Linked DNA regions of Acuticoccus sediminis. The protein of the gene in region 1 interacts with the protein of each later gene in a pairwise test. Links are inferred from orthologs where the notes say so. Each region holds a gene or a part of one and is shown in the gene's direction. Other genes may lie near its edges.

Region 1 (5,370 bases):
CCGCGGCGATCCTGGTGTTCGTGGTCATCGTCGCCGCGGTGAAGACCGTGCCGCAGGGCATGCACTACACGGTGGAGCGGTTCGGCCGCTACACCCGCACCCTTCGCCCGGGGCTCAGCATCCTGACCCCGTTCGTGGAGCGCATCGGCGACAAGATCAACATGCGCGAGCAGGTGCTCGACGTGCCGAGCCAGGAGGTCATCACCAAGGACAACGCCACGGTGACGGCCAATGGCGTGACCTTCTTCCAGGTGCTGGACGCGGCGAAGGCCGCCTACGAGGTGACCGACCTCGAGGTCGCGATCCTGAACCTCACGATGACCAACATCCGCTCCGTCATGGGGTCGATGGACCTCGACGAGCTGCTGTCGAACCGCGACGAGATCAACTCGCGGGTCCTGCGCGTGGTGGACTCGGCGGTGGACCCGTGGGGCGTCAGGATCACCCGCATCGAGATCAAGGACATCAACCCGCCGCCCGACCTCACCGCCGCGATGGCGCGGCAGATGAAGGCCGAGCGCGAGAAGCGCGCCCTCGTGCTGGAGGCGGACGGCGCCCGCCTCGCCGCCATCGCCCGCGCCGAGGGCGAGAAGCAGTCGCTGATCCTCGCGGCCGAGGGCCGGCGGGAGGCCGCGCTGCGCGACGCCGAGGCGCGCGAGCGCGCCGCCCAGGCGGAGGCGAACGCCACCACGTCCGTGTCCGAGGCGATCGCCAAGGGCTCGGTGCAGGCGATCAACTACTTCGTGGCGGACAAGTATGTCGGCGCGCTGCGCGACCTCGCGGCGGCGCCCAACCAGCGCACGCTGATCCTGCCGGTCGATGCCGTGGCGACGCTCGGCTCCCTCGCCGGCATCGCCGAGATCGCCCGCGAGGCGTTCGGCCCGCACCCCGCAGGCGCCAGTCCCCCCACGCCGCCGCCCCCGGCCACCGACCCCTGGAGCGACATCAACGCGCGCCTCTCCGGCGTCACCCGCGCGGCGGAGACCGCGGCCGCGCCGCAGAGCGCCGTCCCGCCCGCCGGCCCGGCCCGCGAGGCAGACGCCGCCGCGACAGCAGCCCCGCAGGAGGGCGTGCGTACGGACCGGTTCCGGCGCATCAGCGAGGCGACGGAGGCGCTCGCCGAGCGGCTCGCGCGGCACGACCTGGGAGGGCGCTGAGGTGATGCTCCTCCTCGCCGTCCTGCGCGACCTCGGCCCCTACGCGTGGTTCATCGTTGGGGCGCTGTTCCTCATTGCCGAGGTGGTGCTGCCGGGGATCAACCTGATCTGGTTCGGCGCGGCCGCCTCGGCGACGGGACTTGCGGCGCTCGCCTGGCCGCCGGCGTTCGGCAGCGGCCTCGGCTGGGAGGGGCAGATGGTGGCCTTCATCGGCTTCGCGGCGGTCAGCGTGATTGGCGCCCGCTTCCTCGCCGCGCGGCGCTTCGACGACGGTGCCGACCGCGTCAACCGCGACCTGACGGCCTATGTCGGGCGCGAGCTCGTGCTCGCCGAGCCCATCGTCGCCGGGCACGGCCGCGCCCATTGGGGCGACAGCCTCTGGCGCGTGACCGGGCCGGATCTGCCGGCGGGCGAGCGCGTGCGCGTCGTCGGCGTCGACGGGGCGACCCTGCGGGTCGAGCCGGTCCACGCCGTGCTGGGCGAGGCGCGGACGGCCTGACGGGGCTCACCGGTGTTCGGCACGGCCCCCGCCGGCGCGCCTTACCCGTGCATAACCGGGACACCCCTCCGCCGGCCCCTTCCGGGCGGGGGGAGCGGGCGGCAGACTTGGGCCATGCTGGCTTATCCTTTCGGTCCTCTCGTCGAAGGCACGTGGGTCGAGCGCCGCAAGCGCTTCATGCTCGACGTCGCCCTCCCCGACGGCACCATGATCACCGCCCACTGCCCCAACACCGGGGCGATGACGGGCCTCACGAACCCGGGCGCGCGCGTCCTGCTGTCGGTGTCGGACAACCCGAAGCGGCGCTACCGGCACACGCTGGAGGCGGTCGAGGCGGACGGCGTCTGGGTCGGCGCCAACACGCAGAACCCCAACCGCGTCGCCCTCGCGCTGGCGCGCGCCCGCGTCGCCCCCTTCCCCGCGGCCGGCGAGATCCGGCCGGAGGTGAAGTACGGCAAGGCGGAGCGGATCGACATCCTCGTGACCGGCGAGGACGGGCGGCGCACCTTCATCGAGATCAAGAACGTCCACATGCTGGAGCGGCCCGGCGAGGCCTCGTTCCCCGACTGCGTCACCGCGCGCGGCGCCAAGCACCTCGGCGCGCTGGCGGACGTCGTGGCGGCGGGCGACGACGCGCTGACGGTCTTCCTCATCCAGCGCGGCGACTGCGACGTCTTCCGTCTCGCCCGGCATATCGATACGGCATACGGCGAAGGCTTCGACAGGGCGCTCGCCGCCGGGGTCCGTTTCGCTGCGCTGAGGTGCAGCATATCGCCGGAAGGCATCCACGCGGACGGCCTGATCCCGATTCTGGACGGCATGACCGACGTGCAATTGAGCCAAGCTGCCCGCGTGGCCGCCTGACACCTTGCGTTTCGCCGCCAAAACGCCGAGATAAGTCCAGCGGAAGGAGGCACGGCGGACATGGTGGAGTTTATTGATGCGGACGTCGCGCCTGCTCGCAACACGGGCCAGGTGCGGATCTACGGCAAGGACGCCTTCGCCGCGATGCACGCCGCCGGGTCGCTGACCGCGAAATGCCTCGACGAGCTGGAGGACTTCATCGTCCCCGGCACCACGACGGAGGCCATCGACGAGTTCGTCATGGCCTTCGCCGAGAAGCACGACGTCATTCCGGCGACGCTGTACTACCGTGGCTACCGCCACGCGACGTGCACCTCCATCAACCACGTGGTCTGCCACGGCATCCCGTCCCCCAAGCCGCTGAAGGAAGGCGACGTCCTCAACGTGGACGTGACCTTCATCCTAGACGGCTGGCACGGCGATTCGTCCCGTATGTACCGCGTCGGGCAGATCCGCCGCGCGGCCGACCGTCTGCTGGACGTGACGCTCAAGGCGCTCGACCTCGGCGTGAAGGCCGCCGTCCCGGGCAACACCACCGGCGACATCGGCTACGCGATCCAGACCTACGTCGAGGGCGAGCGCTGCTCCGTGGTGCGTGAGTTCTGCGGCCACGGCGTTGGCCGGCTGTTCCACGACATGCCGAACATCCTGCACTACGGCCGTCCCGGTGACGGTGTGCGGCTGCAGCCGGGGATGATCTTCACCATCGAGCCGATGGTGAACCTCGGCCGACCGCACGTGAAGGTCCTGTCGGACGGGTGGACGGCGGTGACGCGCGACCGCTCGCTGTCGGCGCAGTACGAGCACACCGTCGGCATCACCGAGGACGGGTGCGAGATCTTCACGTTCTCCCCGCACATGGTCGTCACCGACTAACCAATCAGAGATTGCATCTTCGGTGCAATCTAAAGTAATCTTCCCTCGAGAACGGGGGTGGATCCATGGCCGAGCAGGACCGCGGCACAGAGCGGGTTTCGAGCGCTGCACTGACCCTGCTTCGCGCCGCGATCTCGGCCCACGCCGCCCAGTCGGGCAGCGGGCAACCGGCGCGTAAGCGAACCTCCCCCACAACCGCCACGCCGCCGGAGACCAGGTCATCGCCGGACGAGGCGCGCCGTTCATCCGAGACTGCCCGGGACGATCCGGCCGCTTCGGCGGAGCGCCCTGCCCGGCTCCGCCATCCCGCCGGGGACGATCCCGCTCGGCATCCGGAGGCCAACCAGGCGGAGCTTTTCGGAGAAGGGCCGGACGCGCCGGCGAGAGCCAGTGGCGACGAGGGGCAGCGCCGCATCAGCGTCGACCTGTCGAGCGGGCATCGCGACCGGCTGCGGGCGCGCTTCGACCGCGGCGAGACGCTACCGGAATACGAACTCCTCGAGCTTCTCCTCTTCCGCTCCATCCCACGCCGCGACACGAAGCCGATCGCCAAGGCGCTGATCGCCGAGTTCGGCTCCTTCGCCGCGGTTCTCGCCGCCCCCGCCGCGCGGCTGATGGACGTGAGCGGCGTCGGCGAGCGTGTCGTCGGCGACTTCCGGCTGATCCGCGCGGCGGCCGAGCGGCTGACCCACGACGCCCTCGCCGACCGCGTCGTCCTCAGCTCGACCGACGCCGTGGTCGACTTCTACCGTGCCAGACTGCGCGGGCTGGAGCGGGAGGAGTTCCACGTCCTCTACCTCGACAAGAAGAACAAGATGCTGGTGTCGGAATGTGCCGGTGCGGGGACCGTCGACCACACGCCGGTCTACCCGCGCGAGGTGCTGAAGCGGGCGCTGGAGCTCGGCGCGAGCGCGATCGTCCTGATCCACAACCATCCGTCCGGTGACCCGGCCCCATCGCGGGCGGACATTGCCGTCACCGCGAAGATCATCGACGGGGCGCGGCCGCTGGGGCTTGCGGTGCACGACCACATCATCATCGGCGCCAACACGTACATCTCGCTGCGCAGCGAGGGGTACGTGTAGGCGTCCGGCGACGGTCCCTACCCCTCCGGCGTCAGCGGAGCGGGCGGGGCCACCAGGTCGGCGATGTAGGGCGGGAGCGCGAAGGCCGCACGGTGCACCGCCGGCGTCCAGTAGCGCGTGGCAAGGCCCAGCCCCTCCGCCCGCTTCTCGAGGGTCGCCTCGGAGACGGACTTCAACGACGGGTCCGTCGACAGGAAAGCGTGCGCCATCGGCCCGCCGGTGTAACTCGGCACCGTCGACAGGAAGAACGCGACGTCCTCGAAGACCCCGCGCAGCGTCTCGGCATGGCCGCCGAACCAGCCGCCGGTCAGGAACGGCATCCCGGACTGGCAGACCATGACGCCCCCCGGCCGCAGCAGCCGCCGGCAGTCGGCATAGAAGGCGGACGTGAAGAGCGCCGCGCCGGCCCCCATCGGATCAGGCGAGTCGACGATGATCGCGTCGAATTCCGCCTCCGCCTCGCGCACGAAGCGGGCCCCATCGTCGATCACGAGGTCGAGGCGCGGGTCGTCGAAGGCCCCTCTCGAGATGGACGGCATCTCGCTCACCATGAGGTCGACGACGGCGCGGTCGATCTCCACCAGCGTGACGCGCGACACCGGGTGACGCAGTACCTCCCGCGCCACGCCGCCGTCGCCCCCGCCGAGGACGAGGACGTCGCGCACCGCGCCGTGGGCGAAGAGCGCCACGTGCGACATCATCTCGTGATAGACGAACTCGTCCCCGGTGGTGACCTGGATGGCGCCGTCGAGGGTGAGGACGCGGCCGAAGCTCGGATTGTCGAACACGACGAGCGTCTGCTCGCCGTGCACCTCGCGCACCGCCCGGGTCACTTTCAGCGAGGTGCGGAACCCCGCCTCCTCATTGACGGCTTCCGTGATCCACCCTG
Region 2 (5,273 bases), on another replicon or contig:
ATCGCCGACGCCGGTCTGGTCGGCCTTCCCAACGCCGGCAAGTCGACCTTCCTTTCGGCCGTTTCGGCCGCGAAGCCCAAAGTCGCGGACTATCCGTTCACGACGCTGCATCCCCACCTCGGCATCGCGACCGTCGACACGCGCCGCATCGTGATCGCCGACATCCCGGGCCTCATCGAGGGGGCGAGCGAGGGGATCGGCATCGGCGACCGCTTCCTCGGCCACATCGAGCGCTGCGCGGTCCTCCTGCACCTCGTCGACGGCACGTCGGACGACGTCGTCGGCGACTTCCAGACCGTCGACCGCGAGCTGGAGCTCTACGGGGCCGACCTCGTCGACAAGCCGCGCGTGGTCGCTCTTTCCAAGGCGGATGCGACGTTGGACGCCGAGGACAAGCGCGCCGCGCTCGCCGAGGCGTGCGGCCACGAGGTGATGCTGATCTCCGCCGCGACGGGGCAGGGGGTGACCGACGTCCTGCGCGCTCTCGCCCGCGTCATCCGCAACGAGCGGACGGACGACACGCCCGAGGAGCCGACATGGCAGCCCTGAGCGCTCCCGCCGAGGCGGTCAACCGGGGCCGCCTGTCGTCGGCACGACGCATCGTCGTCAAGCTGGGCTCGGCGCTCATCGTCGGCGAGAACGGCGTGCGCCGCGATTGGCTGGCGACGCTCGCTGCGGACCTTGCCAAGCTGCACGCCCATTCCGAGGTCGTCGTCGTCTCCTCCGGCGCGATCGCGCTGGGCCGCGGACCGATCGGCTATGGCCTTCGCCCGCTCCGCCTCGAGGAAAACCAGGCCGCCGCCGCCGTCGGACAGATCGCACTGGCGGCGGAATGGTCGGCGGCGCTGGCCGCAGAGGGCATGCGCGCGGCCCAGGTCCTTCTGACCCTGCGCGACACAGAGGAGCGGCGCTCCTACCTCAACGCCCGCTCGACGATTGCCGAGCTCATCCGCGCCCGCGTCGTGCCGGTGATCAACGAGAACGACACCATCGCGACCAGCGAGATCCGCTATGGCGACAACGACCGCCTCGCGGCGCGCGTCGCGACGATGATCTCCGCCGACTGTCTCGTCCTCCTGTCCGACGTGGACGGTCTCTACACCGCGCCGCCCGCGACGGACCCGGCGGCGAGCTTCATCCCCGAGGTGCCGCACCTCACGGACGAGATCTGGGCGATGGCGGGCGATGCCGGCTCGGCGCTGTCGCGCGGCGGCATGAAGACCAAGATCGACGCCGCGCGGATCGCGACCGAGGCCGGCGTGACGATGGTCATCGCCTCCGGCCGGGTGAACCACCCCCTCGCGAGCGTCGACGACGGCGGCCGCGCGACATGGTTCCGGCCGCGATCCGACCCCAGGACGGCCCGCAAGGTCTGGATCGCCGGGTCGCTCCAGACGACCGGGTCCCTGCAACTCGACGAGGGCGCGGTCGCCGCGGTGCGGGCCGGGCGCAGTCTCCTTCCAGCCGGCGTAATCGCCGTCGAAGGGGACTTCGCGCGGGGGGACGCGGTGCGGCTCCTCGACGCCAGCGGCCGCGAGTTCGGCCGCGGCCTGGTGGCGTACGACGCCCAGGATGCGCGCTTGATCGCAGGGCAGAAAACGCGAACTATCGCCGAGCGCGTGGGTCCACGCATGCGCCGAACCATGGTTCATCGGGACGACATGGCGCTGGACGCGGCGCCACCGGAGGCATTGTGACCGTCATTCCTCTTACGCGCGACACGCTCGACACCGACGCTCTCGTCGCCGAGATGGGACGAAAGGCAAGGGCGGCGCAGTCCACGCTCGCCGTGACGCCGTCCGGGTCCAAGCGCGCCGCGCTGGCGGCGATGGCGACGGAGGTGCGACGCTCGGTGGAGGCGATCCTTCAGGCGAACGCCGCGGACCTTATCGACATGGACGCGGCGAGCGCGTTCCGCGACCGCGCCATGCTGAGCGCCGACAGGATCGAGGCCATGGCCGCCGCCATCGAGGCGGTCGCGGACCTGCCGGACCCTGTCGGCCGGGTGCTCGCGTCGTGGGAGCGGCCCAACGGCCTCCGGATCGACCGCGTCGCGACCCCGCTCGGCGTCGTCGGCGTCATCTACGAGAGCCGCCCGAACGTCACCGCGGACGCCGCGTCCCTGTGCGTGATGGCAGGCAACGCCGTGATCCTGCGGTCCGGTTCCGAGACGCTCCGCTCGGCGACCGCGGTCGCCGACTGCCTGCGCCGTGGACTGGCAGCCGCGGGTCTGCCGCAGGATGCGGTTCAACTGATCCCGACGAAGGATCGCTCCGCCGTCGGGGCAATGCTGGCAGGCGCGCACGGCGGCATCGACGTGATCGTCCCGCGCGGTGGGCGTTCCCTCGTGGAGCGCGTCCAGTCCGAGGCGCGCGTGCCGGTTTTCGCCCACCTTGAGGGGCTCTGCCACGTCTTCATCCACGCCGCGGCGAACCTTCAGATGGCGAGGGACATCGTCGTCAACGCGAAGATGCGTCGAACCGGCATCTGCGGCGCGGCGGAAACGCTGCTGGTCGACTCTGCCTGTGCGGCGACACACCTCCCGGTCCTTGCCGCGGCCCTCGACGACGCCGGCTGCGAGCTTCGCGGCGACGCCCGCGCGCAGGCGATCGCACCGATGGCGGCCGCCACGGAGGAGGACTTCGCCACCGAATATCTCGCTCCGGTGATCTCCATCGCCGTCGTCGACGGGCTGGAGGGCGCGCTCGCTCACATCGCGCGCTACTCCTCCCACCACACAGATGCGATCGTCACCGAGGACGCCTCCGTGGCCGAGCGCTTCCTCGCCGAGGTCGACTCGGCGATCGTCATGGTCAATGCCTCGACCCAGTTCGCCGATGGAGGCGAATTCGGCATGGGCGCCGAGATCGGCATCGCCACAGGGCGGATGCACGCGCGCGGCCCTGTGGGGGTGGAGCAGCTGACGACGTTCAAGTACCAGGTCCGCGGAGCCGGCCAGACCCGCCCGTGAATTGCCCTCCGTCGATAAGGCCGGCGGACATGTCCGTCGCGCCATTCTACCTGCGCCCTCCGAGGGTGGGCTTCGCCCAGCGCATCGCGCTCTTCGGTGGGTCATTCAATCCTCCGCACGGGGGGCACCGCGCCGTGGCCGACGCCGCGCTGCGCCGCCTCGGCGTCGATCGGGTCTGGTGGATGGTGACGCCCGGCAACCCGCTGAAGTCCACCAAGGAGCTGCTGCCGCTCGCGGAGCGCATCCGGCTGACCGAGGCGATCGCCGATCACCCCCGCATGACGGTCACGGCGTTCGAGGCGGCCGCCGGGATCCGCTACTCCGCCGACGCGATCCTTTATCTGAAACGGCGCTTTCCGGCCGTTCGCTTCATCTGGCTCATGGGGGCGGACAACCTCGCCACGCTTCACCGCTGGCAGGAATGGAAGCTCATCATGCGTTCCGTCCCGGTGGCCGTCGTCGACCGGCCGGGCGCCTCCCTGGCCGCAATATCGTCCACCGCGGCGAGAGCGTTCGCGTCGGCCCGGCGCCCCGAATCCCAGGCCGGCGCGCTCGCCCGCGCGACGCCCCCGGCGTGGGTGTTCCTGCATGCCCCGCTCAATTCCGCATCCTCCACTGCGCTGAGGGCCCTCGGTCGCTGACCAGCTGTCGAGCCGTGCGCTGCTCCGCGGCCTCACGGGACTATCCGAACAGGTCGAGTTGCGGCGAGTGCGCGCCGGGTGATCGGAAAAGATCTGTCCGAAGCCGGATCGTCCCGATGGCCATGCCGTGCCGCTTCGCCGCCAGCGCGAACCGCTCGGCGATCGCCTTCGCGAACGGACCCTCGCCGCGCTGGCGCAGCCCCCAGGTCGCGTCGTAGTCCTTTCCGCCACGCATGGCCTGCATGATGGACATCACCCGCCTGGCCCGATCCGGGAAATAGCGGGCGAGCCAGTCACGGACGACCTCCTTCACCTCGTTGGGGAGACGCAGGAGCACGAAGTTCACGTGCGTCGCCCCGCGTTTCGCAACCTCCTCTATGATCGCCTCGATTTCGTGATCGTTGATCGACGGGACGATCGGCGCGACGAGCGCGGCGACCGGCACCCCCGCCTTAGCGAGGGCCTCGATTGCGGCGAGCCTCTTTTGCGGATGGGCCGCGCGTGGCTCCATCGTCCGCGCGAGCTCCGGATTGAGCGTCGTCACCGACAGGCCGACCTTCGTGAGGTTGTGCGCGGCCATCTCGGACAGAATGTCGATATCCCGTACGACGAGGTCGGACTTCGTCACGATCCCGACCGGGTGCCGCGTCTCCGACAGAACCTCCAGGATTTCACGGGTGATCCGGCGCGTCCGCTCGATCGGCTGATAGGGGTCGGTGTTCGTGCCGATCGCGATCGACCGGCAGCGATAGGAGGGTGACGACAGCTCCTTGCGAAGCAAGGCGGCCGCGCCGGGCTTCGCGTACAGCCGTGTCTCGAAATCCAGCCCGGGGGAGAGGCCCAGGTAGGCGTGGGTCGGGCGCGCGAAACAGTAGACACAGCCGTGCTCGCACCCGCGGTAGGCATTGATCGATCGGTCGAACCCGATGTCGGGCGAGGCGTTCCGCGTGATGATCGTCTTCGCGGTTTCGTCGGTTACCGTCGTGCGGGGACGTGCGGCCTCGCCCTGTTCCCACCCGTCGTCGACGGCTTCGCGAACCTCGGCCTCGAAGCGGGGATGCGGATTGATCGCCGTTCCACGGCTTCGCTTGGGCATGCGTTGCCCGTCGGCCTGCTTTCGTGGAACATAAAGCGTCTCAGACATGAACATCGCCCTTCTGCGGAACAGAAGGTAGCGCGTTCCCGGAACCTCATCAATCGCAATTTGTTCTTGATACGGTCTTGTTGTTCGACTAGCGTTCCGACAGCCGCGGCATGATCTCGACGAAATTGCAGGGGCGGAAGCGGATGTCGAACTGGTCTTTGAGGATCTTGTCCCACGCGTCCCGGCAGGCACCCGGCGACCCTGGGAGAACGAAGACGAATGTCGTCCCGATCAGGCCCGCAGTGCAACGGGACTGGACGGTCGACGTGCCGATGACGTCATACGAGAGGCGGTGGAATACGGCGGAGAAGCCGTCCATCCTCTTGTCGAACAGAGGCTCGATGGCCTCCGGTGTCACGTCCCGTCCCGTGAACCCGGTGCCACCCGAGGTGATGACGGCGTCGACCTCGGAGTTCGCAACGGCAGCCTCGACGGCTGCGCGAATGGCCGAGCGGTCGTCCTTGACGATGGTCCGGGTGACGAGGCGGTGGCCGGCCTCGCCGATGCGGCTCGCGAG

Evidence for each region. Proteins that work in one complex are often made in the same cells at the same time.
Region 2: the proteins of sfsA (region 1) and DLJ53_RS16150 interact in binary tests that used the Escherichia coli proteins (3 or more experiments, as listed by UniProt). The link is inferred for Acuticoccus sediminis from one-to-one orthologs.

Annotation. Positions count from the first base shown.
Region 1 is NZ_QHHQ01000004.1:182,026-187,395, forward strand. The notes cover bases 747-3,645. They hold sfsA (DNA/RNA nuclease SfsA), read left to right. Parts: upstream 747-1,770; coding sequence 1,771-2,520; downstream 2,521-3,645. Other genes in these bases: DLJ53_RS19010 (SPFH domain-containing protein), read left to right, coding at 747-1,157; DLJ53_RS19015 (NfeD family protein), read left to right, coding at 1,162-1,656; map (type I methionyl aminopeptidase), read left to right, coding at 2,581-3,396; radC (RadC family protein), read left to right, coding at 3,462-3,645. Outside these bases: more of DLJ53_RS19010, read left to right, coding at 1-746; more of radC, read left to right, coding at 3,646-4,481; speE (polyamine aminopropyltransferase), read right to left, coding at 4,499-5,370. UniProt on the Escherichia coli protein: Binds to DNA non-specifically. Could be a regulatory factor involved in maltose metabolism.
Region 2 is NZ_QHHQ01000003.1:398,203-403,475, reverse strand. The notes cover bases 1,035-3,836. They hold DLJ53_RS16150 (glutamate-5-semialdehyde dehydrogenase), read left to right. Parts: upstream 1,035-1,702; coding sequence 1,703-2,971; downstream 2,972-3,836. Other genes in these bases: DLJ53_RS16140 (PA0069 family radical SAM protein), read right to left, coding at 3,653-3,836; DLJ53_RS16145 (nicotinate-nucleotide adenylyltransferase), read left to right, coding at 3,001-3,612; proB (glutamate 5-kinase), read left to right, coding at 1,035-1,697. Outside these bases: GTPase ObgE, read left to right, coding at 1-549; more of proB, read left to right, coding at 537-1,034; more of DLJ53_RS16140, read right to left, coding at 3,837-4,762; moaB (molybdenum cofactor biosynthesis protein B), read right to left, coding at 4,845-5,273. UniProt on the Escherichia coli protein: Catalyzes the NADPH-dependent reduction of L-glutamate 5-phosphate into L-glutamate 5-semialdehyde and phosphate. The product spontaneously undergoes cyclization to form 1-pyrroline-5-carboxylate.